One region of the Cellulomonas sp. GTC20042 genome, then DNA from elsewhere that is predicted to be linked to it. Evidence: predicted binding sites of a transcription regulator. Region 1 holds the regulator's gene; the other holds the start of a gene.
The links. The regulator HrcA, encoded in region 1, represses chaperone genes, less so after heat shock. The targets are predictions, from matches to a motif close to TTNGCACTCGNNNNNNNCGAGTGCNAA.

Region 1 (14,202 bases):
ACCGCGGCGTGGTCACCTACGTGCGGGTCAAGGACGGCAACCTCAACCCGCGCGAGCGGATCGCGATGATGTCCACCCGTGCCACGCACGAGCTGCTGGAGATCGGCGTGATCTCCCCGGAGCCGGTGCCGACCAAGGGCCTGGGCGTCGGCGAGGTGGGCTACCTGATCACCGGCGTGAAGGACGTGCGCCAGTCCAAGGTGGGCGACACCGTCACCAACGCGAGCAAGCCGGCCTCCGAGGCGCTGGGCGGGTACTCCGACCCCAAGCCGATGGTGTTCTCCGGCCTGTACCCGATCGACGGATCCGACTACCCGGCGCTGCGGGACGCGCTGGACAAGCTCAAGCTGAACGACGCCGCGCTGAACTACGAGCCGGAGACCTCGGTGGCGCTCGGCTTCGGCTTCCGCGTCGGCTTCCTCGGCCTGCTGCACCTGGAGATCATCCGCGAGCGGCTGGAGCGCGAGTTCGGGCTGGACCTGATCTCGACCGCCCCGAACGTGGTCTACAACGTGACGATGGAGGACCGCTCCGAGGTCGTCGTGACCAACCCGAGCGAGTTCCCCGGCGGCAAGATCCGCGACGTGCGCGAGCCGATCGTCAAGTCGACGATCCTGGCGCCGAGCGAGTTCATCGGCGCGATCATGGAGCTCTGCCAGGGCAAGCGCGGCGACCTGCTGGGCATGGACTACCTGTCCGAGGACCGGGTCGAGATGCGGTACACCCTGCCGCTGGCCGAGATCGTGTTCGACTTCTTCGACCAGCTGAAGTCACGCACCCGTGGCTACGCGAGCCTGGACTACGAGCCCGTGGGCGAGCAGAGCGCCGACCTGGTGAAGGTCGACATCCTGCTCCAGGGCGAGCAGGTGGACGCGTTCAGCTCGATCGTGCACAAGGACAAGGCCTACGCCTACGGCGTGATGATGGCGTCCAAGCTCAAGGACCTCATCCCGCGCCAGCAGTTCGAGGTGCCGATCCAGGCGGCCGTGGGCAGCCGGGTGATCGCCCGCGAGACGATCCGCGCGATGCGCAAGGACGTGCTGGCCAAGTGCTACGGCGGTGACATCACCCGCAAGCGCAAGCTGCTGGAGAAGCAGAAGGAGGGCAAGAAGCGCATGAAGACGATCGGTCGGGTCGACGTGCCGCAGGAGGCCTTCATCGCGGCGCTGTCGTCGGACGCGGCGGCCCCGAAGGACGCCAAGGACGCGAAGAAGAAGTGAGCCCCTCGCTGCCCGAGGGCGACGAGGCGCCGCTGGACGGTGCCCTGCCGGCGTCGGTCCGTGCGGGTGCCGAGGATCGCGGCTTCGGCGTGTACCTGCACGTGCCGTTCTGCACGGTGCGCTGCGGGTACTGCGACTTCAACACCTACACGGCGACCGAGCTCGGCGGGGGCGCCAGCCAGGCGTCCTACGCGTCGACGGCGCTGGGGGAGATCGCCCTGGGCGCCCGGGTGCTGGCCGAGGCCGGGCTGCCGGCGCGACCGGTGCAGACGGTGTTCGTGGGCGGCGGCACCCCGACGGTGCTGCCCGCCGACGACCTGGCCCGGATGCTCGACGGGGTGCGCGACGCGTGGGGGCTGGCGCCGGACGCCGAGGTGACCACCGAGGCGAACCCCGACTCGGTGACCCCGGAGTCGCTGGCGGCGCTGGCCCGCGCGGGCTTCACGCGGGTGTCCTTCGGCATGCAGTCCGCGGTGCCGCACGTGCTGGCGACCCTGGAGCGCACCCACGACCCGCGCCGGATCCCGGACGTGGTCGCCTGGGCGCGGGACGCCGGGCTGGCCGTCTCGCTGGACCTGATCTACGGCACGCCGGGGGAGTCGCTGGACGACTGGCGCACCTCCGTGGAGACCGCGCTGGCCACCGGCGTGGACCACGTGTCCGCCTACGCGCTGGTGGTCGAGGCCGGGACCAAGATGGCGGTGCAGGTGCGCCGGGGCGAGCTCACGCTGCCCGACGAGGACGACCAGGCCGCCAAGTACGAGCTGGTGGACGACCTGCTCACTGAGGCCGGCCTGGGCTGGTACGAGGTGAGCAACTGGGCGCGCACCCCCGCCGACGCCTGCCGGCACAACCTGGCCTACTGGCGCGGCGACGACTGGTGGGGCGTCGGACCCGGCGCGCACAGCCACGTCGGCGGCCTGCGCTGGTGGAACGTCAAGCACCCCCGCGCCTACGCGGCGCGCGTCGAGGCCGGGCAGAGCCCCGCCGCCGGGCGCGAGACGATCGACGCGGAGATCGCCCGGCTGGAGCGCGTGATGCTCGCCGTGCGGCTGCGCGAGGGGCTGCCGGTCGACGACCTGTCCGAGCGGGGGCGCGGCGCGGTCGCCGCCCTGGTCGCGGACGGTCTGGTGGACGGGCGTGCGGCGCTCGGACGCGGCGACGTGGACGGGCGGCGGGTGCTGCTGACCCGGCGCGGGCGGCTGCTCGCGGACGCCGTGGTGCGGGCGCTCGCGGACTGATCGGGGCGCCCGAGGGCCGGTTCGCCGTGCGGACCGGCCCGCGATCCGCCATGCTCGTCCCGCTCCGTTCGCGGCGCAGGCACCGGGGAGGGTCTGACCGGGGACTTTGTCCGGTTCATCCCGATGCGTGACATGTGCTCGGACACGGCCCGCGATCCTTGACATGCAGGTCCGAGGTTCGGTTCGCTGTCGCGACGGACGAACGACGTCCGCAACAGGGAGGCATCCAGATGACCGAGAACCCGGGGACCACCCCGCCGAGCGGTGACGAGCCGTCGACGCCCGCCGCCGGCCAGCCCACGCCGCCTCCGGCAGCCCCGCAGCCGGGCGCGTACCCGCCGCCCGCCGCCCCGGGCTACGGACCGGCCGCCGGCGGCTACCCGCCCCCGCCCGCCGACCCCTACGGCCAGCAGCCGCCGGCGCAGCCCTACGGCGCGCAGCAGCCCTACGCCGAGCAGCCCCCGGGCGCGCCCTACGCGCAGCCCTACGCCCAGCAGCCGCAGCAGCCCTACGGCGCGACCGGCCCCACCGCCGGCGTCGGCGAGGCGTTCAACTACGGCTGGACCAAGTTCACGCAGAACGTCGGCCCGCTGATCCTCGGCGTGCTCGCGTACGTCGTGGTGATCGGCGTGATCGCCGGCGTCTTCTTCGCGATCCTCACCGCGACCGCAGCCGCCAGCGTGGACCAGTACGGCAACGTCCGCGGCGGCTTCGGCGCCCTCGGCGGGTTCACCGGCCTGCTGTTCTTCGCCGTGATCGCCCTGCTCGGCGTCTTCATGCAGGCGGGCGTCATCCGCGCCACCCTGGAGATCGTCAACGGCCGCCGCGTCGAGTTCGCCACGTTCTTCAAGTTCGACGACTTCGGCAAGGTGATCCTCGCGGCGCTGCTCGTCGGCGTCGGCACCGGCATCGGCTACCTGCTGCTCTGGGTGCCGGGCATCGTGTTCGCGTTCTTCGCGCAGTTCACGCTGTACTTCGTGATCGACAAGGGCCTCGCCCCGGTCGACGCCCTCAAGGCGAGCTTCGCGCTGGTCAACCGGAACCTCGGCACCGTGGTGCTGCTGTTCCTCGGCGTCTACGTGGCCCAGGCGATCGGCTCGTTCCTGTGCGGCGTCGGCGTGCTGGTGGCGATCCCGGTCGGCCTGATCGCGACGGCGTTCATGTACCGCCGGCTGCAGAACGAGCCGGTCGCGGCCTGACCGCTGCCGGGCACGCGCGAGGGGCGTCACCCGATCCCGGGTGGCGCCCCTCGCGCGTGCCCGGCTCAGGGGGCCGTGACGAAGTCGATCAGCTCCTCGACCCGGCCGAGCAGCGAGGGCTCCAGGTCGGCGTAGGAGCGCACGCTGCGCAGGATCCGCTGCCAGGCCCGTGCCACGTCGGCCTGCTCCTCGGCGGGCCAGCCGAGCTCGCGCAGGATGCCGCGCTTCCACTCGGTGCCGCGCTCGATCGTCGGCCACGCCGACAGGCCTACCCGTGCCGGGCGCACCGCCTGCCACACGTCCACGTAGGGGTGGCCGAGCACCAGCACCGTGCCGGCCGGCACCCGCCGCAGCGCGTCGTCGGCGATCCGCTGCTCCTTCGAACCCGGTACCAGGTGGTCCACCAGCACGCCGACCTTGCGGCCGGGGCCGGGGGAGAAGTCGCGCAGCGCGTCGACCAGGTTGTCCACGCCGTCCAGCAGCTCGACCACCACGCCCTCGCCGCGCAGGTCGTCGCCCCAGACCTTCTCGACCAGCTCGGCGTCGTGCTTGCCCTCGACCCAGATCCGGCTGCCCCGGGCCACCCGCGCGCGCTGCTCGGGCGCGGCGATCGACCCCGAAGCCGTCCGCCTCGGCCCCGTCGGCGCGGCGGCGCGCACCGGCACCAGCTCCACCGGCTCCCCGTCCACCCAGAAGCCGGGGCCGAGCCGGAAGGTGCGCGTGGCGCCCTTGCGGTCCTCGAGCACGACGACGTGCTCGCCGCCGGACTTCTCCACCCGCACGATCGCGCCGACCCAGCCGGTGGTCACCTCCTCGACCACCAGTCCGCGCTCGGCGGGCTGCTGGCGGGAGGTCGGTCGGCGGTGGGGCCGGGACGACCCGGCGGACAGCACATCGGTCCCGTATCGGTCCATCACCGGGGCAGCGTAGGTGCCGATGACGGCGGGGCGTGGTAGGACACGTCGGTGACATCCACCCCCGCAGCCCTTCCTGCGCGACCGGTCGACCCGCTGCGCTGGCGCGCGCTCGGCGTCTGCCTGGCCGTCGGCTTCATCACCATGCTCGACGTCTCGATCGTCAACGTCGCGCTGCCCTCGATCGAGCGCAGCCTGGAGGCCGGGCCGAGCCAGCTCCAGCTCGTCGTCGCCGGCTACACCCTCGCCTTCGGCCTGGTGCTGGTGCCCGCCGGACGGCTCGGTGACGCCAAGGGGCGCCGGGTGCTGTTCCTCGTCGGCCTGCTCGGCTTCGCGCTGACCAGCCTGGCCGCCGGGCTGGCGCCCTCCGACGAGTTCCTGGCCGTCGCGCGCCTGCTCCAGGGTGCCAGCGCCGGCCTGCTCAACCCGCAGGTGGTCGGCACGATCCAGCAGCTGTTCACCGGGTGGGAGCGCGGCAAGGCCTTCGGATGGTTCGGCGCGACGATCGGCGTCTCCACCGCGATCGGCCCGCTGCTCGGCGGGATCATCCTGCAGATCGCCGGGCCGGAGAACGGCTGGCGGTGGGTGTTCTTCGTCAACGTGCCGGTGATCGCGGTGGTGCTGCCGCTCGCCCTGCGCTGGCTGCCGCGACGGGCGCCCGCCACCGGCCCGGGTGCGCCCACCCGCCTCGACGTGCCCGGCCTCGCGCTGGTCGCGCTGACCGCCACGGCGGTGATGATCCCCTTCGTCACCACCACCGGCGGCTCCGACGACCCCCGGCGCTGGTGGTGGCTGGCGGCCGGTCTCGCGCTGGGCGTGATCACGGTGCTCTGGGAGCGGGGCTACCAGCGGCGCACCGGTGCGGCGGTGCTCGACCCGCGGGTGATCGGCGACCCGTCCTTCCGCAACGGCGCGCTGCTCGGCATGGCGTACTTCGCCGGGTTCACGTCCGTGTTCCTGGTGGTCACCCTCTACCTCCAGCAGATCGCCGGGTTCTCCGCGTTGCAGGCCGGTCTGGTCGGCATGCCGTTCGCCATCGCCTCGGCGGTGGCCGCGCAGCAGTCCGGCCGGCTGGTGGCCACCCGGGGGCGCACGCTCGTGGTGGTGGGGCTGGTGCTGGTGGTGCTCGGGCTGGTCGGCACCGACGTGGCGATCCGGCTGGTGGATGCGCCGGCGGTCGGCTGGGTGGTGGCCGCGACGCAGATGGTCGCGGGTGCCGGCAGCGGCCTGGTGATCTCGCCCAACCAGACGCTGACGCTGGCGCACGTGCCGGTGGAGCGGGCCGGGGTGGCGGGGTCGATGCTCCAGGTCGGTCAGCGGATCGGCTCGGCGCTCGGCGTCGCGCTGGTGCTGTCCACCTACTACTCGGCGCTCAGCGGGGGCGCGGCGGGCGGGACCGCCGCCGGGCGGGCGCTGCTGATCACGATCACCCTGGTGCTGATCGCGCTCGTGGTGGCCGTGGTGGACGCCACCCAGCGCCGTCGCGGCACCCTCGGTTCGCCGAGCGCGGACGCGGCAGGGCGCGGGCCGGGCGCCCCCGGACGACCCGCGTAGGATTGGCACTCGGAACATCCGAGTGCTACCCGATCGCCGGAGGTGGACGATGAGCGAGGACCGCAGGCTGGACGTCCTGCGCGCGATCGTGGAGGACTACGTCGCCACCCGTGAGCCGGTCGGCTCCCGCGCGCTGGTCGAGCGGCACTCCCTCGGCGTCTCGCCCGCGACGATCCGCAACGACATGGCGGCGCTGGAGGAGAGCGGCTACATCGTGCAGCCGCACACCTCCGCCGGACGCGTGCCGACCGACACCGGCTACCGGCTGTTCGTGGACCGTCTGGCGACGATCAAGCCGCTGTCGGCCCCCGAGCGCCGCGCGATCGAGACCTTCATGGAGGACGCGGTCGACCTGGACGACGTGGTGGACCGCTCGGTCCGGCTGCTCGCGCAGCTCACGCACCAGGTCGCCGTCGTGCAGTACCCCTCGCTGCGGCGCACCGCCCTGCGGCACGTCGAGCTGGTCCCGGTCGGCGACCGGCACCTGCTGGTCGTGATCATCACCGACCACGGCCGTGTCGAGCAGCGCACCCTGGAGCTCGCGCAGACCCTCGACCCGGTGGTGGTCGCCCGGCTGCGCACCCGGCTCAACGTCGCCGCCGTCGGGCGCCGGCTGGCCGAGCTCGACTCCGTGCTCGCCGACCTCGCCGACGACTTCGCCCCCGCCGACGCCCCCCTGGTGCGCGCGGTGGTCGGCGTGGTCGAGGACACCCTGGCGGGGGAGAGCGAGGAGCGTGTCGTCGTCGCCGGGGCCGCCAACCTGGTCCGCGGCAGCGGCGCCGACTTCGCCCGCACGCTGAGCCCGGTGCTCGAGGCGCTGGAGGAGCAGGTGGTGCTGCTGCGGCTGCTGACCGACATGGCCGCCGACGACACCGCCGTGGCGGTGCGGATCGGCCGCGAGACCCAGCACGAGGGGCTGCTCGAGACGTCCTTCGTCACCACCGGCTACGGCGGCCCGGGAGAGGGTGGGTCCGCGGTCGCGCGGATCGGCTCGGTCGGACCGCTGCGGATGGACTACCCCGGCACGATCGCGGCGGTGCGGGCCGTCGCGCGGTACCTCTCCCGGATCCTCGCCGGGTGAGCGCCGCAGACCGCGCCCCCACCGGCGCGCCGACCCGCACGACGGACCCCACCAGCGCAGGAAGTGACGAGTGAGCGACTACTACGAGATCCTCGGCGTGCAGCGCGACGCCACCCCGGAGCAGATCAAGAAGGCCTACCGCCGCCTGGCCCGTGAGCTGCACCCGGACGTCGCCGGTGCCGAGGCCGGCTCCGAGGAGAAGTTCAAGGACGTCTCGCGCGCCTACGAGGTGCTGTCCAACCCGGAGAAGCGCCGGATGTACGACCTCGGCGCCGACCCCTCGTCGCCCGGCGGCGGCATGGGCGGCGGCTTCGGCTTCCAGGACATCTTCGAGACCTTCTTCGGCGGGGCCGGTGCCGGTGCGCAGCGCGGCCCGATCCCGCGCGCCCGGCGGGGGCAGGACGCGCTGGTCCGGCTCGACCTCGACCTCGCGGAGGCGACCTTCGGCACCCACCGGCAGGTGCCGGTCGACACCGCCGTGGTCTGCCCGACCTGCTCCGGCACCTGCTGCCGCCCCGGCACCTCCCCGCGCACCTGCGAGGTCTGCGCCGGCCGCGGCACCGTGCAGCGCGTCGCCCGCTCCTTCCTCGGCCAGGTGATGACCACCCAGCCGTGCGCCGCCTGCCACGGCTTCGGCACCACGATCCCGGAGCCGTGCACCGAGTGCGCCGGCGAGGGCCGCGTGCGCTCCCGCCGCACCCTGGAGGTCGACGTCCCGGCGGGCGTGGACACCGGCACCCGGATCAAGCTCACCGCGCAGGGCGAGGTGGGCCCGGCCGGCGGCCCCGCGGGCGACATCTACCTCGAGGTGCGCGAGCGCCGGCACGACACGTTCATGCGCGAGGGCGACGACCTGCACTGCACCCTCGAGGTGCCGATGACCGCAGCTGCCCTGGGCACCGTGCTCACCCTGGACACCCTGGACGGCCCGCGCGACGTCGACCTGCGTCCCGGCACGCAGCCCGCCCAGGTGGTCACGCTGAAGAACCTCGGCGTCGGCCACCTGCACGGCGGCGGACGCGGCGACCTGCACGTGCACGTCGACGTCCAGGTGCCCACCGGCCTGGACGAGGAGCAGACCGAGCTGCTCCAGCGCCTCGCGAGCCTGCGCGACGAGGAGCGCCCGGAGGCCCGCCTGACCGCCGCCAGCCAGGGCGTCTTCGCCAAGCTGCGCGACAAGCTCGCGGGCCGGTGAGCCGGTGACCGCTCCGGTCTTCCTCAGCGAGCCCGGCACCCTGGACGGGCTCGCGCCCGGCGGGACGTTCTTGCTCGGCGGCACCGAGGGCCGGCACGCCGGCGTGGTGCAGCGGCGCGCGCCCGGCGAGCGGGTGGACGTCGTGGACGGCGCCGGCACCCGCCTGGTCGGCGAGGTCGCCGAGGTCGGCCCGGACGGCGTGCACCTGCGGGTGGCCGAGATCGTGGTCGAGCCGGTCGGCAGCCCGCGCCTGGTGCTGGTGCAGGCGCTCGCCAAGGGCGACCGGGACGAGATGGCGATCGAGGCGGCCACCGAGGTCGGCGCGGACGAGGTCGTGCCCTGGCAGGCCGAGCGCTCGATCGTGGTGTGGCGCGGCGACCGTGCCGCCAAGAGCCGGGCCCGCTGGCTCGGCACCGTGCGGACCGCGGCCAAGCAGTCCCGGCGCGCCCACGTGCCCGAGGTCGCGGTGGCGGTCGACCACGGGGCCCTGCTGCGCCGGGTGCGCGCCACCGTCGAGGGCGGCGGCGCGGTGCTGGTGCTGCACGAGGAGGCCACCGAGCCGCTGGGTGACGTGGCGCTGCCCGCAGGCGGGGACCTGCTGGTCGTCGTCGGGCCGGAGGGCGGGATCTCCGAGCGGGAGACCGCGGGGATGATCGAGGCCGGGGCCGTGGCGGTCCGGCTGGGCCCGCACGTGCTGCGCACGTCGACCGCGGGGCCGGTCGCGCTGGCCCTGCTCGCCCAGCGCCTCGGCCGGTGGACCTGAGCAGTGTGATCTGGGCCATAGGGCTCATGCCGCGCGGGGGTCGGCGGATCTAGCGTCGAAGGGACAGCAAAGGCGCTCTCCCAGGGACCGACCGTGAGCATGCACAGGGTTCGTACCAGCACCGACGTCCACAGCACGACCGTCCGCCGACCCGTCGGCGGGCGCCCCGGCACGGCGGGATCACCGCCCGGCCTGGACCGGCGACGGCCCCGCGCGACCGGACCGCTGGCGGGGCTGCTCGGCCTGGTGGTGCTGACCCTCGCGGGCTGCGCCTCCTCCGGGAGCACGTCCGCCGACGCGGCCGGCGAGAGCGGCCTGCACGGCGGCGAGGCGAGCCTGGCGCTGCCGGACCTCGGTCAGGTGACCGTGATGGGCGGGGTGTCCGGGCGGGCGCTGCTCGGCGTCGGCCTGCTGGTCTGCGTGCTGGGCCTCGCGTTCGGCGCCGGCACGTACATACAGCTGCGCAGGCTGCCGGTGCACACCGCCATGCGGGAGATCTCCGAGCTGATCTACTCCACCTGCCGCACGTACCTGGTGCAGCAGGGGCGGTTCCTCATGCTGCTGTGGGTGTTCATCGCGGCGGTGATCGTCGTGTACTACCGGGTGCTGGTCGGCTTCGGCTGGGGCCGGGTGGCGACGATCATCGGGTTCAGCCTGCTCGGCATGGCCGGCTCCTACGCGGTGGCGTGGTTCGGCATCCGGGTCAACACCTTCGCGAACTCGCGCACGGCCTTCGCCTCGCTGGAGGGCAAGCCGCTGCCGGTGCACCGGATCCCGATGAAGTCCGGCATGTCGATCGGCATGGTGCTGATCAGCCTCGAGCTGCTGATGATGCTGGTGATCCTGCTGTTCCTGCCCGCCGACGTGGCGGGGGCGTGCTTCATCGGCTTCGCGGTCGGCGAGTCCCTCGGCGCGTCGGCGCTGCGGATCGCCGGCGGCATCTTCACCAAGATCGCGGACATCGGCGCGGACCTGATGAAGATCGTGTTCAAGATCAAGGAGGACGACGCCCGCAACCCCGGTGTGATCGCGGACTGCACCGGTGACAACGCGGGCGACTCGGTGGGCCCGAGCGCGGACGGCTTCGAGACCTACGGCGTGACCGGCGTGGCCCTGGTGACCTTCGTGCTGCTGGCCGTCGACAGCCCTGCCGTGCAGGCGACCCTGCTGGTCTGGCTGTTCGTGGTGCGCGCGGTCATGGTCATCGCCTCCGCGCTGTCCTTCCTGGCGAACGACGCGTGGACGCGTCGCCGGTACGCGCACGCCGAGCGGATGGACTTCGAGAAGCCGCTGTCCTCGCTGGTGTGGCTGACCTCCGCGGTGAGCATCGCCTTCACCTACGTGACCACCTGGGCGGTGCTCGGGCACATGGAGGGCGACGGGGCCGGGCTGTGGTGGAAGGTCGCGACGATCATCTCCTGCGGCACGCTGGCCGGTGCGCTGATCCCCGAGCTGGTCAAGGTGTTCACCTCCACCAGCAGCCGGCACGTGCGCGAGGTCGTCACGTCCTCGCGCGAGGGCGGGCCCTCGCTGAACATCCTGTCCGGGCTGGTGGCGGGCAACTTCTCCGCGTACTGGCTGGGCATGACGATCGTCGCGCTGATGGGCGGGGCGTACCTGATCGCGGAGCAGGGGCTCGACCAGCTCATGGTGGCGCCGGCGGTGTTCGCCTTCGGGCTGGTCGCGTTCGGCTTCCTCGGCATGGGACCGGTGACGATCGCGGTCGACTCCTACGGCCCGGTCACCGACAACGCGCAGAGCGTCTACGAGCTGTCCCTGGTCGAGGAGCAGGAGGGGGCCGCCGAGCAGATCGCCGCCGAGCACGGGTTCACGCCGCAGTGGGAGACCGCCAAGCGGATGCTCGAGGAGAACGACGGCGCGGGCAACACCTTCAAGGCCACCGCCAAGCCGGTGCTGATCGGGACCGCCGTCGTCGGGGCCACGACCATGATCTTCTCGATCATCGTGGGCCTCACCGCCGGTCTGACGACGGGGCTGGAGAACCTGTCGCTGCTGCACCCGCCGTTCCTGCTCGGCCTGATCACCGGCGGCGCGATCATCTTCTGGTTCACCGGCGCCTCGATCCAGGCCGTCACCACCGGCGCGTACCGGGCGGTCGAGTTCATCCGCACCACGATCCGGCTGGACGGCAGCACCCGCGCCAGCGAGGCCGACTCCCGCAAGGTCGTCGAGATCTGCACCCAGTACGCCCAGCAGGGCATGCTGACGATGTTCCTCGCGGTGTTCTTCGCGACCCTGTCCTTCGCGTTCGTGGAGCCGTTCTTCTTCATCGGCTACCTGGTGTCGATCGCGGTGTTCGGGCTCTACCAGGCGATCTTCATGGCGAACGCCGGCGGGGCGTGGGACAACGCCAAGAAGGTGGTCGAGGTCGACCTGCACGCCAAGGGCACCGCCCTGCACGACGCGACGATCGTCGGCGACACCGTGGGCGACCCGTACAAGGACACCTCCTCGGTGGCGCTCAACCCGGTGATCAAGTTCACCACCCTGTTCGGGCTGCTGGCCGTGGAGCTGGCGGTCAGCCTGACCGACCAGGGGCGCGGCACGCTGGTGACGGTGCTCGCGGCGGTGTTCTTCGTGATCTCGGCGTTCTTCGTGCACCGGTCGTTCTACGGCATGCGGATCCGCACCGCCGAGGCCGACGACCCGGCCGTGCTGGAGGACCCGGCGCCGGAGCCGGCGCTGGACGACGCGCCCGCCACCGCGCCCGGTCGGGTGCTCGCGGGCGGCCTGCCGACCCCCTCGGCCGGCGCCGAGGACGGCGCGAACGACGCCGCGCGCTCGGCCGATCGGGAGGCGACCCCGGCCGACGGCCGCTGACACGTCGACGTCCCGGACCGGTCACCCGCCGAGGTGCCCGGTCCGGGACGTCCGGACGGTGAGGTGAGGACGATGAAGGTCGCGGTGAAGCACGACGCGGTGCTGGTCGACGCCGAGGGCGTCGTCACCGGCCACGACGCGGGGGCCACGCTGGTCCGGCGCCTGCTGCGGGTGTTCCCGGGGTCGGTGCTGGTCGGCCCCGGGCCCCGGCGGTGCGCGGGCTTCGACATGCTGCCGCTGGAGTTCGTGGACGGCCGGGACACCGTGGTGATCTCGATGGACGTGATCGACTCGGTGCACGTCTGGCAGACCCTGCACGGGGCCTGCGAGGAGCCGCACGTCATGAACTTCGTGTGGTGGAACGCCACCCGCTACCCGCACGACGTGGAGCGCTCCGCGGTGGCGCTGTCCTGCGCGCTGTTCCCGACCTTCGCCAACTCGGCGCGCACGGCCTCCGAGGTGCGCGAGGTGGTCGCCCGGTGGACGGTGCCGCCGCTGGCCGCGCAGGCCAAGACCGCCTGGGTCAACCTCGGCTTCCGCCGCGAGCACGTGCGCCCCCGGCACGACACCGACGTGCCCGTGGTGCTCTACCCGGCGATCTACGTCTCCGAGCGCAAGCAGCCCCGGCTGTTCCTGGAGGTGGTGGACCGGGTGCACCGGCGCACGCCGATCCGGGTGGAGGCGCGGCTGCACGAGCACCACCTGGTGTCCGACATGGCGATGAAGATGTCCGCCCGCGACTGGGCGTGGGTCGGCCCGCTGACCGCCAGCCGCGACTCGTACTGGGACGCGCTGTCGCGCACCACCGCGTTCCTGGCCACCGCCACCGAGGAGTCCTACGGGCTGGAGTACGTGGAGGCGCTCGCGGCCGGGGCGATCGGGGTGTTCCCGGACCTGCCGTGGGTGCGCTCGGTGGTGCCGGACGCGTACCCGTTCCGCTACGGCACGCCCGCCGAGGCGACCGAGCTGCTGCACCGCGCGGTCACCGAGCCCGAGGCCTGCCGGCAGGAGATGGACGCGGCGGTGGGCGGGTCGTTCGTGCGCTGGGTGGCCGAGCACCACGACGACGACGCGTTCGAGCACGTGATCGTCCGCCAGGTCCGCACCTGGTTCCCCACCCTCTGACCGGGGGCGGGGCCCGGGCGTGCCGCTGCCCGCCGGGGTGCGGAGGGGGCGGTCCGGCGGGCCGCGGGGATGGTGTCGCAGGCGCGGGGCCGCCGGGGTGGTGTCTCACCAGCCCGACGGCCCGGGCGCCCGCCCTCAGCGGACGTCGGTGTCGGGGCCCTGGATCGCGGCCCTGCCGGCCTCGAGCCGTGCGACCGGCACCCGGAACGGCGAGCAGGACACGTAGTCCAGCCCGACCGTGTCGAAGAACCGGATCGACTCCGGGTCCCCACCGTGCTCGCCGCAGACGCCGATCATGAGGTCCGGACGGGTGGCCCGGCCCTCCTCGACGGCGATCTGCACGAGGCGTCCGACGCCCTTGGTGTCGATGGTCTCGAACGGGCTGACCGTGAGCACCCCGTTCGCCAGGTACTCCGGGAAGAACGCACCCTCGACGTCGTCCCGGGAGAACCCCCACGTGGTCTGCGTGAGGTCGTTGGTGCCGAAGGAGAAGAACTGCGCGACCTCGGCGATCCGGTCGGCGGTGAGCGCGGCGCGCGGCAGCTCGATCATCGCCCCGACCGGCAGCGACAGGTCGACGCCCCGGCCCTGCCCGACCTCGGCCATGATCCGCAGCGCCTCGTCCCGCACCAGGTGCAGCTCCATCACGCTGCCGACCAGCGGCACCATGATCTCGGCGTGCGGGTGGCCGCCGGCCTCGATCCGGTCGGCGGTGGCCTCGCAGACCGCGCGGATCTGCAACGCGAACAGTCCGGGGATCGACAGCCCGAGGCGCACCCCGCGCAGGCCGAGCATGGGGTTGGCCTCGTGCATCCGGCGCACCGCGGCGAGCAGCTTCTCGTCGTCGGCGTCCGGCTCCCCGCGCTCGGCGGCCAGCGCGACCTTGACCGACAGCTCGGTGAGGTCGGGCAGGAACTCGTGCAGCGGCGGGTCGATCAGCCGGATCGTGGTGGGCAGGCCGTCCATCTGCTCCAGCAGGGCGCCGAAGTCGGCCCGTTGCAGCGGGAGCAGGGCGTCGAGGGCGGCCTGGCGCTCCGCGTCGTCGGCGGCGAGCACGACGCGCTCGACC
Region 2 (14,202 bases), 1.8 Mb from region 1:
CAGCCCCGCGAAGGTGCGCACCCGGTGCACCTGGTGGCCGAGCGGCACCGCGGAGGCGGCGGCGTCCGGCACCATCACGTACACCGGCAGGTCGGGACGGCCCTCGGCCAGCGCGGCCACCATGTCCAGATCGGGCGCGGGCACCTCGCTGGTGAGGACCACCGCCGAGGGGCTGGTCATGGTCGCGATCTCCAGCAGCCGGTGCCTCCCGGTGGGGCCGGCCACCACCCGCGCGTCGACCCCGGCGTCGGCCAGCGCACCGGCCAGCACGTGCAGCGCCAGCGGGCGCGGCTCCCCCGGCGCGGCCAGCATCAGCACGATCCGGCGGCGGGACGGGTGACGCGGCACGTGGTCGGCCCGGTCGCGGAGCACCGCGAGCGCCGTGGCGACCACCAGCGCGTCCGGCTCGTCGCCGGGGCGGGCGAGCACGGTGCGGGCCGCGATGCCGGCGCGGGCCGGGACCACCAGGGCGGACCACCAGGCCGACAGGTCGCTGTCGGCGGGCAGGGCGAGCAGCCGGCGCACCTCGGCGGCGTCGCCGCGCAGGGCCGCGTCGATCACGGCGGTCGGGGTGGCGGGGACGGCGGGGGCCGCCGCGGGGAACGGGACGGTGCCGTCGTCGTCCGCGCGCGGGTCCTGCGCGGGCTGCGGGTCGGGCACGGCGGTGAGGTGCCGCACCGGGCGGACCACCTCGGGCAGCGCGGAGAGCGCGGTGGTGCGAGCGACCCGGGCGGCCTCGGCGGGTGCGACCCCGTCCAGGGTGAGCGCGCGCATGGCCATCAGCCGGGCGAGGTCGGCGCCGGAGTACCGGCGGTGCGCACCGGCGGCGTGCTCGGAGGGGCCCAGACCGTAGCGGCGGTCCCAGGTGCGCAGGGTCGCGGGTGCCACGCCGAGCCGGCCGGCGACCGCCGCCACCGTGAGGGTGGGGCCGTCGGGTCCGTCGGCGGTGTCGGCCACCGACTCATCGGGGCGCACCGGGTCGACAGCGGGGTCGGCCGGCATCGCGGCCCGGCCGTCGCCGTCCGCACCCCGTCCGCCCCGCACGCTCCTGCCGTCGCTCTCCTGCATCGTGCTCGTCTCGTCCTCGTGCCGTGTCCCCCCGGCCCTGGGCAGATCGTGCCAAGGATCTGGCGCGGTTTCCAGCGGGCGCACGGGGGTCGTGCCGAGCAGATCCGGGAGAACCGCGCCAGCCCCCCACAACGATCGATCCACCCGACCACGCCACATCCTGCGACGACACGGTCTTGAACAACTTCTGGCGCGGTTGTACTGTCTCGGACATCGCCGGTCGCACCGGCCCGTGGGCTCGCCCCTGCGGGACAGGCGCTGCGGGCGGGCGATCGACGACTGCACAACCCCAGCAGGAGGAACGACATGGCTGAGATCTCGCGTCTCCCCGGCCCCGTGATGGAGCTGTGGGAGTGGCAGTACCAGGGCGCGTGCCGTGACGCCGACGACACCCTGTTCTTCCACCCGGAGGGCGAGCGCGGAGCCGCCCGCCGGCGCCGCGCCGAGGCGGCTAAGGCGATCTGCGCGACCTGCCCGGTGATCGACGCCTGCCGCGAGCAGTCGCTGGCGGTCCGCGAGCCCTACGGGGTCTGGGGCGGCCTGTCGGAGGACGAGCGCGCCGCCGTGCTGGCCGAGCGCGCCGCCGCCAGCGCGGTCTGACCCACCCGGCCGCGCAGGAGCGCCGGCCCGCACGACCAGGCGGCGGCCCCGCGGTGCGATACCGCAGGGCCGCCGCCTTCGTGCTGCCTGCCCCGCGCCGAGGGATGCACGCACGACGAAGGCCCCCACCGTTCGCCGGTGGGGGCCTTCGTCGTCAGCGGCAGGAGCCGCCGGGTGTCACTTGGTGACGACCGCCAGGATGTCGCGGGCGGAGAGGATCAGGTACTCCTCGCCGTCGTACTTGACCTCGGTGCCGCCGTACTTGCTGTAGATGACCTTGTCACCGACGACCACGTCGAGCGGGACGCGGTTGCCGTTGTCGTCGATGCGACCCGGGCCCACGGCCAGGACCTCGCCCTCCTGGGGCTTCTCCTTGGCGCTGTCCGGGAGAACCAGACCGGACGCGGTCGTCTGCTCCGCCTCGAGCGTCTTGACGACGATGCGGTCCTCGAGCGGCTTGATGGAGACCGACACAGCGGACCTCCCCTTCGCGTGTGAGTGCTGCCAGATGTCTGCGGTCGCTCCGCGGTGACCACCGTCGTCGCGGGTGCCGGCGGTCGTGCGGGGCGTTGGCACTCTCGCGGGGAGAGTGCCGACATCAACTCTAGGAACCCGTTAGCACTCGGTCAAGGCGAGTGCCAACGACGCTCACGACGGGTACCCGTCGGCCCACCCCGGCGTGCGAGGATCGCCGCATGGACTCCGCCGGCCTCGCGAAGCTGCTCAGCCCCGACGGCTGGGCGCTGCTGTCAGCCCTGCCGCCCTACGACGAGCAGCAGGCCATGGCCCTGTCCGAGCGGCTGCGCCGGGACGGCTTCGACGCCGACCTGGTGGCCGCCGCGCTCACCCAGTCGCGGCTGCGCGCCAAGGCGCACGACAAGCTCGGCGAGTTCGCCGACGGCATGCTCTTCACCCCCGCGGGCCTGGAGCAGGCCACCCGCCTGGTGGTCGCCGCGCACCACGCCCGCCGCTACGTCGCCGCCGGCGTCACCCACGTGGCCGACCTCACCAGCGGCCTGGGCGCCGACGCGATGGCGATGGCCGGCATGGGGCTGCGGGTGCTCGCGGTCGACGCCGACGAGACCACCGCCGCGCTGGCCACGGTCAACCTGCGGCACTTCCCCGAGGCCGTCGTGCGGCACGGCGACGGCCTGGCGGTCGACCTCGTGGCCGAGGGCGTCGACGGCGTCTACGCCGACCCGGCCCGACGCACCTCCGGCGGCAGCCGCGTCTTCGACCCCGCCGCCTACGCCCCGCCGCTGGACTCCGTGCTCGCCGTCCGCGAGCGCGTCCCGGCCCTCGGCCTCAAGCTCGGCCCCGGCGTCCCGCACTCCGCCCTGCCCGAGGACGCCGAGGCGCAGTGGGTCTCCGTCGACGGCGACGTCGTCGAGCTCGGCCTCTGGTTCGGCCCGCTGGCCCCCGACGGCCCCGGCCGCAGCGCGCTGCTGCTCACCTCCCTCGGCGGCAGCAGCGTCGTGCGGCGCCACGCCGGCGAGGACCCCGAGCCGCCGCAGGTCGGCCCGGTCGGCGCCTACCTGTACGAGCCGGACGGTGCTGTGATCCGTGCCGGGCTGGTCGCCGAGGTCGCCGCCGAGGTGCGCGGTCGGCTGCTGGACCGCACGATCGCCTACGTGACCTCCGACGCGCTGCAACCCACCCCGCACGCCACGGTGTACCGGGTGCTCGACACGCTGCCCTTCGGCCTCAAGCGGCTGCGCGCCTACCTGCGCGAGCGGGATGTCGGTTCGATCACCATCAAGAAGCGCGGCACCGCCGTCGTCCCGGAGCAGCTGCGCCGCCAGCTCGACCTGCGCGGCTCGCAGCCGGCGACGATCGTGCTCACCCGGGTGGCCGGCCAGCAGCAGGTGCTGCTGGTCGAGCACGTGGGGCAGCTCGGATGACCACCCCGGCACGACTCGACTTCGCGCCGTCCGCGCGATCGTCCGTCGGGATCGAGTGGGAGCTCGCCCTGGTCGACGCCGACTCCGGCGACCTGCGGCAGGTCGCGCAGACCGTGCTGGACGCGGTCCGGCCCGCCGACGGCGGCGAGCACCCGGCGATCCGGCAGGAGCTGCTGCTCAACACGGTCGAGGTGGTCTCCGGTGTGTGCCGCACGGTCGGGGAGGCCGGTGCCGACCTCCAGCGCGCCGTGGACGAGGTGCGCACCGTCACCGACCCGCTGCGCGTCGAGCTCATGTGCGCCGGCACCCACCCGTTCGCCCGCTGGGCGCAGCAGAAGGTCACCGACAAGCAGCGCTACGCCACGCTGATCGACCGCACGCAGTGGTGGGGCCGGCAGATGCTGATCTACGGGGTGCACGTGCACGTCGGGATCGAGGACCGCGACAAGGTGCTGCCGATCTCCCGCGCGCTGATCACCACCTTCGCGCACCTGCAGTCCCTGTCGGCGTCCAGCCCGTTCTGGGGCGGCAAGGACACCGGCTACGCCTCCAACCGCGCGCTGATGTTCCAGCAGCTGCCGACCGCCGGGCTGCCGTTCGCCTTCGACCGCTGGGAGCAGCTCGAGGCCTACGTCGGCGACATGCTGCACACCGGCGTGATCGACGCCTTCGACGAGGTGCGCTGGGACGTGCGCCCCTCCCCGCGCTTCGGCACGATCGAGACCCGGATCTGCGACGGCTCCCCCACCCTGCTCGAGGTGACCGCCCTCGCCGCGCTGACGCACTGCCTGGTCGAGCACTTCTCCACCCTGCTCGACCGGGGCGAGACCCTGCCGACGGTGCCGCCGTGGTTCGCGCAGGAGAACAAGTGGCGCTCGGCGCGCTACGGCATGGACGCGATCATCATCACCAACGCCGCCGGGGACGAGGAGCTGGTCACCGATGCCGTCAGCCGGCTGCTGGTCGACCTGGAGCCGGTGGCCGAGCGGCTCGGCTGCACGGCGGAGCTGGACTCCGTGCGGGTGATCCTGCGCAAGGGCGCCTCGTACCAGCGTCAGCGCGCCGTCGCCCGCCGTCACGCCGGCGAGCTGGACGCCGTGGTGGCGTCCCTCGTCGCCGAGATGCGCGCCGGCCGACCCCTCTAGGCCCTCGCGGTCAGCGCCAGTCGGCGGGCCAGTCGGGCTCGACCTCCCAGGACAGGCTCGCCACGACGGCTGCGCCGAGCCGCTCGCGCTCGGCGTGGTCGCGCCGCGTCATCACAGTGACCAGGAACGCCCAGCCCAGGCGGTCCAGGTGCCACTCGGTGATCATCCAGCCGTTCTGGTGGCCCAGGCCGTTCACCACCACCGGGCCGGGGGCGAGCAGGTGCTCCTGCGGCGGGCCGACCGGCGCCCAGCCCCGCCACCGGCCCCGGCCTGCGGGCTCCCGCCCGGGGCGCTCGGCAGCGGCACCGGTGGCCGCGACCGGCCCGAGCACCCGGAGCTGGAGCACGCCGTGCTCCCCCAGCGCGACCTCCCGGACCAGGGCGGTCGCCTCCTCGTGGGGCGGGCGCGCACCGTGCGGGGTGCCGGGCAGCCAGGCCGTGAACCCCGGTCGCCCGGTCGGCGCGGCGGGCACGGAGACACGGGTGGCGGCTGCACCGGTGGCCGGCGGCACCGGGACGCTCACGGTGACCGGGGTGCGCTGCCACCCGGCGACCGGGACGGCCCGGTCGACCGGCGCCGGCCGACCGACGGCGCGGCGCAGCCCTCCGAGCACCGTCGGCGCGAGCAGCACGCCGAGCGGGATCGCCAGCACCAGCAGCCACTCCACGCCGGTCACCGTAGCGGTCCCGGACCGCCCGAGGACCTCAGACCGTGACGACGTCCATCGGCATGGTGGAGTCCACCGGGATCGTGAAGTCCGAGGCCGGCAGGCCGCGCCGGACCACCGCGGCGCCCAGGGCGGCGATCATCGCGCCGTTGTCGGTGCAGTAGCGGATCGGCGGGATGCGCAGATCGATCCCGGCCTCCGCGCACCGCTGCGCCGCCATCTCGCGCAGCTGCGAGTTCGCGGAGAACCCGCCGCCGACCACCAGCGTGGACACGTCGTGCCGCCGGCAGGCCGCGATCGTCTTGGCGGTGAGCACGTCGGCGACGGCGGTGGCGAAGGAGGCGGACACGTCCTCCAGCGGGATCGGCTGCCCGGCGTCCTGCCGGGCCTCCACCCAGCGGGCCACCGCGGTCTTGAGCCCGGAGAAGGAGAAGTCGTCGGCGTGCTTCTCCTGGTCCTTGGCGGCCGTGAGCCCGCGCGGGAACCGGATCGCGGTGGGGTCGCCCTCGCGCGCCAGCCGGTCGATGTGCGGGCCGCCGGGGTAGGGCAGGCCGAGCAGGCGGCCGACCTTGTCGAAGGCCTCGCCGGCGGCGTCGTCCAGCGTGGAGCCGAGCTCGTGCACACCGGTGACGATGTCGTCCACCAGCAGCAGGCTGGAGTGCCCGCCGGACACGACCAGCGCCATCACCCGGTCCGGGAACAGCCCGTCGACCAGCTCGTCCACCGCCGCGTGCCCGATCACGTGGTTGACCCCGTACAGCGGCACGTCCAGGCCGTAGGCCAGCGCCTTCGCGGCGGCGGTGCCGACGGTCAGCGAGCCGACCAGGCCGGGCCCCGCGGTGACGGCCACCGCGTCGATGTCCCGCAGGGTCACCCCCGCGGTCTCCAGCGCGCGGTCGAGCGTGGGGATCATCGCCTCGAGGTGAGCGCGCGACGCGATCTCGGGGATGATCCCGCCGAAGCGCGCGTGCTCCTCCATCGAGGAGGCCACGGTGTCGACCAGCAGCTCGCTGCGGTCGGCGTGGGCACGGACCAGCGCGACGCCGGTCTCGTCGCAGGACGTCTCGATCCCCAGGACCAGCGGTGCGTCGGGCATGGGGCCAGGATAGGTCGTCGGTGCCCGGTCGGCCGCCTCGGGACCGGCCCGTGAGCAGCCCGGCGGGCCCGGTGTGACATGGTTCACTGAGGCAACGGGAATCGCCGGGAGTCGTTGCGGATTCAACGAGTTATGAGCATCGACACCGCACCGTCCACCGCCCCGGTCGCGACCCGCGTCCCGGACGAGATCACGGACCTCGTGTTCCGCCAGGCCCGCACGGTCAACACCTTCGCCGACGGCGAGGTCACCGACGAGCAGATCCGCGCCGTGTGGGACGTGGTGCGCTGGGGGCCGACCGCCCTCAACTCGCTGCCGCTCCGGCTGCTGCTCGTCCGCTCCCCCGAGGCCCGTGCGCGCGTCGTCGCCCACCTCGGCGAGGGCAACAAGGCCAAGACCGAGCGCGCCCCGCTGACCCTCGTGCTCGCGGCCGACCTCGACTTCCACGAGAACCTGCCGCGTCTGGCCCCGCACATGACCGGTGCCCGCGAGAACTTCGCGCAGAACGTCGACACCCGCGCGCGGATGTCCCGCGACAACGCCTTCCTCCAGGCCGGCTACCTGATCGTCGGCCTGCGCGCCGCCGGGCTGCACGTCGGACCGATGACCGGCTTCGACAACGCGGGCCTGGACGCCGAGCTGTTCGCCGGCTCCCCGTGGCGCTCGATCATCGTCGCGAACGTCGGCACCGCCCCCGCGGACATCGACGGCTTCCCGATGCCGGCCTCGCACCCGCGCCAGGGCCGCCTCGACTTCGAGGACGTCGCCCGCACGGTGTGAGCCCCTGCGGCCCTCCTCGACCGCCCGTCCCCCGCGCAGCCCGCGGGTGGCGGGCGGTCGTGCGTGCGGAGTTCGTGTTCAGCCGGGGAGCAGGGACAGGCGCATCGTCCAGGCGTCCACGTTCTCCGGCTGGTAGTAGCCCTTGCGCCGGCCGAACCGCTCGAAGCCCGCGCGCTCGTACAGCCGCAGCGCCGGCTCGTTGTCCACCCGCACCTCCAGCAGCACCGACTCCGCCCGCAGACCGCGCGCGTGCTCCAGCAACGCGTCCAGCAGCAGCCGGCCGACGCCCCGGCCCTGCGCGGAGGTGCGCGTGCCGATCGTCATCACCTGGCCGTCGTAGCCGTCGAACCACAGCCCCGCGTAGCCGACCAGCTCACCGGCGGCGTCCACCGCGCCGACGTACCAGCGCCCCGGCCCGGCGATCTCCTCCGCCAGCGACGCCCGCGACCACGCCCCCGCGCCGAACAGCTCGTGCTCCATCGCGACCAGGTCGTCCAGGTCGCCGGGCACCAGCGGACGCAGCGTGTGGTCCGTCATCCGACCAGCGGGCGCGGGGTCGGCGGCACCGCGTCCGGCCGGCGCAGGTACAGCGGCTCGGTGCCCAGGTCGTCGGCCGACGCCCCGGAGGCCAGGCGCGCCAGCGCCACCCGGGCCAGGTCGGCGGGGTCCAGGGTCGCGACGTCGTGGGTCGCCGGCAGCAGGTCCGGGTAGAGCGCCGTGCCCGCACCGACCACGACCAGACCGTCCAGCCCGCGCTCCGCGACCACCGCCGGGGTGTCGACGCCCGGGCCGGCCACGGTCTCGATCCCGCCGTCCACCGCGCGGTAGCGGGCCCAGTAGACCTCCTTGCGCCGGGCGTCCGTGGCCACCAGCACCTCCTGACCGGCGGCGACGTCCCCGGCGGTCACCGTGGCCAGCGCCAGCGCGTCCAGCGAGGAGACCCCGTGCACCGGCACCCCCAGCGCGAGCGCCAGCGTGCGGGCGGTCACCAGCCCCACCCGCAGGCCGGTGAACGGCGCCGGCCCCGTGCCCACGACCACCGCCGTCAGCTCGCCGCGCGCGACGCCCGCCTCGGTGAGCACCTGGTCGACCAGCGGGGTCAGCAGCTCGGCGTGCCGGCGCTGCTCCCCGGTCGACCGGGTGGTGAGGGTGCGGCCGTCGTCCGCCACCACGGCGGCGGAGGCGGCGGACGAGGTGTCGAGCGCGAGGACGGGCACCGGTGGGTTCCTCTCGGGGGGGGTTCTGGGGTCGTGCGCGGGCGGGCCGTGCGGCCGGGGTGGGGCAGGTCAGGCCGTGGGCAGCGGGATGCCGCGCCAGCGGTCGCCCCGGGCGCGCACGGTGAGGCGGCGCACGCCGGCCGAGGCGTCCTCGGCGTCGGGGTCGGGACCGTCGGGGTCGGGGTCGCCGGGGCCGGGGTCGCCGGGCAGGTCGGCGGCGGAGCCGCGGGGGCGGTGCAGGGCGATCTCCAGCCGGTCCTCGGCCAGCGCCTCGACCAGGCCCTCGCCCCACTCGACCACGGTCACCGACTCGTCGAGGGACGTGTCCAGGTCGAGCGCGTCCACCTCGTCCAGCGAGCCGAGCCGGTACGCGTCCACGTGCACCAGCCACGGCGCGGGCGACCCGTCGGCGGTGCGGGTCTCCGGCAGCGGCGGGTGCACGCGGGCGATCGTGAACGTCGGCGACGCCACCGCCCCGCGCACGCCGAGCCCGGTGCCGATCCCCTGCGTCAGGGTGGTCTTGCCCGCCCCGAGATCGCCGGTCAGCACCACCAGGTCGCCGGCCCGCAGCAGCGCCGCGAGCGCCGCCCCGTACCCGCGCGTCGCCTCGGCGTCGGCCAGCTCGACCGTCACCTCGGTCACCGCGCCGTCCGTGGTCCGCTCGTCCACCTGCTCCTCCGTCCGCCCGGTCACCGGGCCTGCCCGTCCGTCATGCTCGTCGCCGCCGCCGGGACCACGTCGTTCACGTGCACCCGCGGCACGCGCGCACCCAGCCGGGTCACGATCTCGTAGCTGATCGTCCCCGCCACGTCCGCCCAGTCCTGCGCCGTGGGCCCGCCGTCGGCACCGTCGCCGAACAGCACCACGCGGTCACCGGCCTGCTCGGTCGCCTCGGGCCCGAGGTCCACCATGATCTGGTCCATGCACACCCGTCCGGCGATCGCGAGCCGTCGCCCGCCCACCGCGAGCGGCGCACCGGGAGCGCCGTCCACCCCGGAGGCGTGCCGCGGCACCCCGTCGGCGTAGCCCAGCGGCACCACACCGACCGTGGTCGGCCCCGGTGTCACGTAGTGGTGCGCGTAGGAGACGCCGTGCCCGGCGGGCAGCCGCTTCACGGTGGCGAGCTCCGCCTCGACGGTCATCGCCGGACGCAGGCCGAACCGCTCCGGGGCGCCGAGCTGCGGCACCGGGTTCAGCCCGTACAGCGCCAGCCCCGGGCGCACCAGGTCGAGGTGCAGCGCCGGGTCGGTCAGCGTCGAGGCCGAGGCCGCGATGTGCCGCACCTCGAACCGCGCCCCGCGCGCCTCGGCGTCGGCGGCCGCCGCCCGCAGCACGTCGCCCTGCGCATGCAGCGTCGGGTGACCGGGCTCGTCGGCGAAGGCCAGGTGCGACCAGATCCCCACCAGCCGGATCGCGCCCTCGGCCTCCAGGCGCAGCGCGGCGTCGACCACCGCGGGCAGCACGTCCGGGGTCAGCCCGTTGCGGCCCAGGCCGGTGTCCACCTTGAGGTGCACCCGCGCGGTCCGCCCGGTGGCGCGCGCGGCGGCGGCCACCTCGTCCAGCGCCCAGGGCGCCGCCACCGACAGGTCGATGTCCGCCGCCACGGCCTCCGCGAGCGGCGCGCCCGGCGCGTACAGCCAGGTCAGCACGCGGGCCGTGATCCCCCCGGCGCGCAGCGCCAGCGCCTCGGTCATCTGCGCCGTGCCGAGCCAGGTCGCCCCACCCTCGACGGCCGCACGGGCCACCGGCAGCAGCCCGTGCCCATAGGCGTCCGCCTTCACCACGGCCATCACCTGCGCGGTCGGCGCGAGGTCGACCAGGGTCCGCGCGTTCGAGCGGATGGCACCGAGGTCCACGATCGCGCGGGCGGGGAAGCGGCTCACCGGGCCAGTCTCCCACCGTCGTCGTCCGGACCGCCGGTCGGGGCCGGGTGCTGGACGGTGACGTCGGGCACGGCGCCCCCGCGGTCGTCGGGCACGGCGGGCTCCCGCACCACCCGGTCCGCGCGATCCCGGGTGCGCGCGACGAGGTCGGCGTTGCGCTGGTCCGGGCCGGCCACCCACGCCCGCGCCGCCGCCGGTGCCTTGCCGAACCGCACGTGCCGCCGCACCAGCCGGTCGATCCGCACGTCCTCCGGCAGGTCGACGTACCAGCAGGCGTCCAGCAGGTCGCGCACCGGCCCGAAGCCGTGCTGGGTCAGCAGCAGGTAGTTCCCCTCGGTGATCACCAGCGGCACCTCCGCCGGCACCGGCACCGCGCCGGTCACCCCGTGCCGCAGGTCGCGGCGGTACTCCGGGGCGTAGACCGTCTCGCCGGGCACGGCGGCGCGCAGCCGACGCAGCAGCGCCACGTAGCCCGCGGCGTCGAAGGTGTCCGGCGCACCCTTGCGGTCCGCACGCCCCAGACGTTCCAGCTCCGCCTGCGCGAGGTGGAACCCGTCCATCGGCACCACCACGCACCGACCGGGGAACGCCGCGAGCACCTGCGCGGACAGCGTCGACTTGCCGGCGCCCGGCGGTCCGGCGATCCCGAGCAGCCGCCGCGCGGGCGTGCCGGGCGCGTGCGGCGCGTCCAGCAGCACGGTCACCGCGGCGTGCAGCGCGGGGTCGAGGGGCGCGGGGTCGGGCGGCGCGGGCTCACGCTCGGCGCGGTCCGGCTCGGCGCGGTCCGGCTCGGCGCGGTCCGGCTCGGCGCGGTCCGGCTCGGCGCGGTCCGGCTCCGCGGGATCGGGCGCCGTGGGATCCGGCTCAGCCACGCAGCACCGCCGCCACGGTCGCAGGGAGGGCCTGCGCCACCGCGAGCGCCGTCACCGGCCCGCCGGGCACCGCCGTGGTCGCGGCCCTCCCGTGCACCGAGGCCGCCGCCGCCGCGAGCGCCGCCGCCAGCGAGGGGTCCGCCAGCACGTCCTCGGACCTCCCGGCGAGCAGCGCCCCCAGCACCCCCGCCAGCACGTCACCGGATCCCGCCGTCGCGAGCCAGGCCGGCGCCTCGGCCTGCGCGTACACAGCCCCCTGGGCGCCGACCACCACCGTCACCGCGCCCTTGACCAGCACCGTCGCCCCGCTGATCTCGTGCGCGCGTCGCGCCCAGCGCAGCGGCTCCGCCTCCACCGCCGAGCGGTCCACCTGCTCGCCCCAGCGGCTCAGCAGCGCGGCGAGCTCCCCGGCGTGCGGGGTCAGCACCAGCCACGGCGCGAGGGTCCGCGGCGCGATCGTCAGCGCGCCGGCGTCCACCACCGCGGGCAGCCCGTCGTGCAGCGCGGCGTCGATCGCGTCGGTCACCCGTTCCACCTGCTCCGCGTCCTGCGGGTCCACCCCGGACCCCAGCAGCCACGCCTGCACGCGTCCCGTGCCGACCACCACCTCCGGCCGTACCGCCAGCACCGCGTCGCCGACCGCCCGGGGTCCGACGTACCGCACCATCCCGACCCCGCTGAGCGCGGCCGCGGACGCCGCCAGCACCGCGGCCCCCGGGTAGGCGGCGGTGCCGGCGACCACACCGAGCACGCCCCGGCGGTACTTGTGCGCGTCGGCCCCCGGCACCGGCCAGAGCCCCGCCACGTCCGAGGTCCCCAGCCGGGCCACCGCCGGACGCACCCCGTCGAGCGGCAGCCCGAGGTCCACCACCTGCACCGACCCGGCGGTCCGCGCCGCCGGGGGCAGCAGCAGACCCGCCTTCGACCCGCCGAAGGTCACCGTCACGTCCGCCGGCAGCACCGGGCCGTCCGGCAGCGTGCCGTCGTCCACCCCGATCCCGCTCGGCAGGTCGACCGCCACCACCAGCGGCCCCGGCGTCGGCCCCCGCCCTCCGGCAGCGCCACCCGCCGCGCCGAACGCCCGTGCTCGACCGTCTCCCGTGGACGCCGATCCCGCCGACCCGCTCGCCGCGCGGTACGCCCGTACGGAACCCGCCTCTGCCGGCGCCGACCCGGCCGCGGGTCCCGCCGTGCTCCGCCCGCCCGCAGCACCGTCCGACGCCCCTCCGTCGACCGTCCCCTCCTCCGCGAGCAGGTCACGCAGCAGCCCGACCAGCAGCTCCGCCACCCCGCGCGGCGCGCCCCGGCCGCCGATCCCGAGCAGCCCGTCCAGCACGACGTCCGCCGCGTACGCCTCCGCCACGGCGTCCCCGACCCACACCGGCGCGGGGCCGCCGTCGGTCGCCGAACCCGCCTCGTCCACCGGGTCAGGGCCCTGCCGGTGCCGCCCCGCCGCGGCCGCGTCCACCAGCGTGTCCGTCACCCGCACCGCGCGCCCGCCCGCCCGCCGCAGCGCCGCCAGACCCTCGGCGTGCGGGGATCCCGTCGTGCACACCGCCAGCACCCGCGCACCGCGTCGGGCCAGCAGCGCCCCCGCGTGCAGCGCGTCGCCGCCGTTGCTCCCCGATCCCACCAGCAGCACCACCGACGCCCCGCGCACCGCTCCCCCGGGCGTCCCCGCCCGCCGTGCGCCGAGCTCCGCCGCCACCCGTGTCGCCAGCGCGAACGCCGCGTGCTGCATCAGCGGCACCCCGCGTGCGAGCAGCGGCGCCTCCGCCGCCCGGACGTCGTCAGCCGTGTAGCCCGAGATCATCCCCCCATCCTCCCCGACCCCCGCCCCACCCGCGCCCCCTCGCCCACCCGCGCGCGCGTGCGCGCTCTCACCCTCGTCGAGAGTGCACGAATGCACCCTTCGCGGGTGCTGAAGCCTGCTTTCGTGCATTGTCGGCGCCCCCAACCGGGCCGGGTGTGAGTTGTCCACAGGGTCGCGGTGCGGGTCATCGTCCACAGGGACGATCAAGCAAGGGTGCGCATCGACGTCCGCCGGGCGCACCCTGCTGGACATGCCGTGGCCCACCCGACCGCTACCAGCCCTGATCGCCGGACGTCCCTTCACCGTGCCCGATGCCCGAGAGCGTGGGGTCTCTCGCTCCCGGCTCACCCGAGTGCCCTCGCCCTGGCACGGCATGCGTGCCCCACGACCGGCGCAGGACCTCGTCGGACGTTGCCGTGAGGTGGCGTTGCTGCAGCCGAAGAACGCGTCCTTCAGCCATGCGACCGCCTGGCTCCTCTGGGGTGTGGACCCTCCGCGCGGGCTGGACCGCCCTGATGCGCTGCACGTCCAGGTCACGACGCCGACCGCCCCACCGCGGCGACCCGGCCTGGTCGGTCATCAGACGTCCGTCCCGCTCGCGCCGGTCAATCTGTACGGGCTCCCGGTGGTCCCGGTCGATGCGGTCTGGGCGCAGCTCGCGCACGACCTGACCCTCGATGAACTCGTGGTCGCGGGCGACGCCCTGCTCCGTCGCGCTGCCGCACGGACCTCAGTCGACGCGTTGCGGTCCGTGGTCGAGCACCTCCCGGCCGGCACCCGCGGTATCCGCCCGCTCCGCCGTGCGCTCGACCTGCTGCGCGCCGGCACCGACTCGTGCATGGAGACTCGCCTGCGGCTGATCCTCGTGGCGGCGGGGCTGCCCTGTCCGGCGGTGAACGTCCCGGTTCTCAGCGCCGACGGGGGTCTCGTCGCCGTCCCCGATCTGTCCTACCCTGGGCTGCGAATCGCGATCGAGTACGACGGTGACGTCCACCGTGTCGATCGCGCCACCTGGCAGCGCGACATCCGTCGCCGCAGATCGCTCGAGGCGCTGGGATGGCGCGTGATCACGTGCACCGCGCACGACGTCCGCGAGCCGACGCTCGCCCTGACCGCGATCCGGGGAGCACGCGCCGAGCGTGCACGAATGCACGCTTCGT

Region 2: a site for HrcA is predicted at 2,284-2,310, ahead of groES (co-chaperone GroES). Genes of this name have one in related genera too.

The regions. Positions count from the first base shown of each region.
Region 1 is NZ_AP043678.1:2,713,064-2,727,265, reverse strand. It holds gene lepA (translation elongation factor 4) at 1-1,220, shown strand, start outside; gene hemW (radical SAM family heme chaperone HemW) at 1,217-2,461, shown strand; gene ACZ5HG_RS12625 (DUF2189 domain-containing protein) at 2,692-3,660, shown strand; gene ACZ5HG_RS12620 (DUF3097 domain-containing protein) at 3,726-4,574, opposite strand; gene ACZ5HG_RS12615 (MFS transporter) at 4,626-6,128, shown strand; gene hrcA (heat-inducible transcriptional repressor HrcA) at 6,178-7,209, shown strand; gene dnaJ (molecular chaperone DnaJ) at 7,280-8,404, shown strand; gene ACZ5HG_RS12600 (16S rRNA (uracil(1498)-N(3))-methyltransferase) at 8,409-9,167, shown strand; gene ACZ5HG_RS12595 (sodium-translocating pyrophosphatase) at 9,267-12,008, shown strand; gene ACZ5HG_RS12590 (glycosyltransferase family 1 protein) at 12,081-13,133, shown strand; gene ppdK (pyruvate, phosphate dikinase) at 13,269-14,202, opposite strand, start outside.
Region 2 is NZ_AP043678.1:886,465-900,666, reverse strand. It holds gene ACZ5HG_RS04255 (MerR family transcriptional regulator) at 1-1,068, opposite strand, end outside; gene ACZ5HG_RS04250 (WhiB family transcriptional regulator) at 1,375-1,668, shown strand; gene groES (co-chaperone GroES) at 1,846-2,142, opposite strand; gene ACZ5HG_RS04240 (THUMP-like domain-containing protein) at 2,364-3,569, shown strand; gene ACZ5HG_RS04235 (glutamate--cysteine ligase) at 3,566-4,714, shown strand; gene ACZ5HG_RS04230 (hypothetical protein) at 4,725-5,381, opposite strand; gene tsaD (tRNA (adenosine(37)-N6)-threonylcarbamoyltransferase complex transferase subunit TsaD) at 5,419-6,477, opposite strand; gene ACZ5HG_RS04220 (malonic semialdehyde reductase) at 6,610-7,257, shown strand; gene rimI (ribosomal protein S18-alanine N-acetyltransferase) at 7,336-7,794, opposite strand; gene tsaB (tRNA (adenosine(37)-N6)-threonylcarbamoyltransferase complex dimerization subunit type 1 TsaB) at 7,791-8,474, opposite strand; gene tsaE (tRNA (adenosine(37)-N6)-threonylcarbamoyltransferase complex ATPase subunit type 1 TsaE) at 8,544-9,116, opposite strand; gene alr (alanine racemase) at 9,164-10,357, opposite strand; gene ACZ5HG_RS04195 (nucleoside/nucleotide kinase family protein) at 10,354-11,229, opposite strand; gene ACZ5HG_RS04190 (bifunctional ADP-dependent NAD(P)H-hydrate dehydratase/NAD(P)H-hydrate epimerase) at 11,222-13,042, opposite strand; gene ACZ5HG_RS04185 (hypothetical protein) at 13,464-14,202, shown strand, end outside.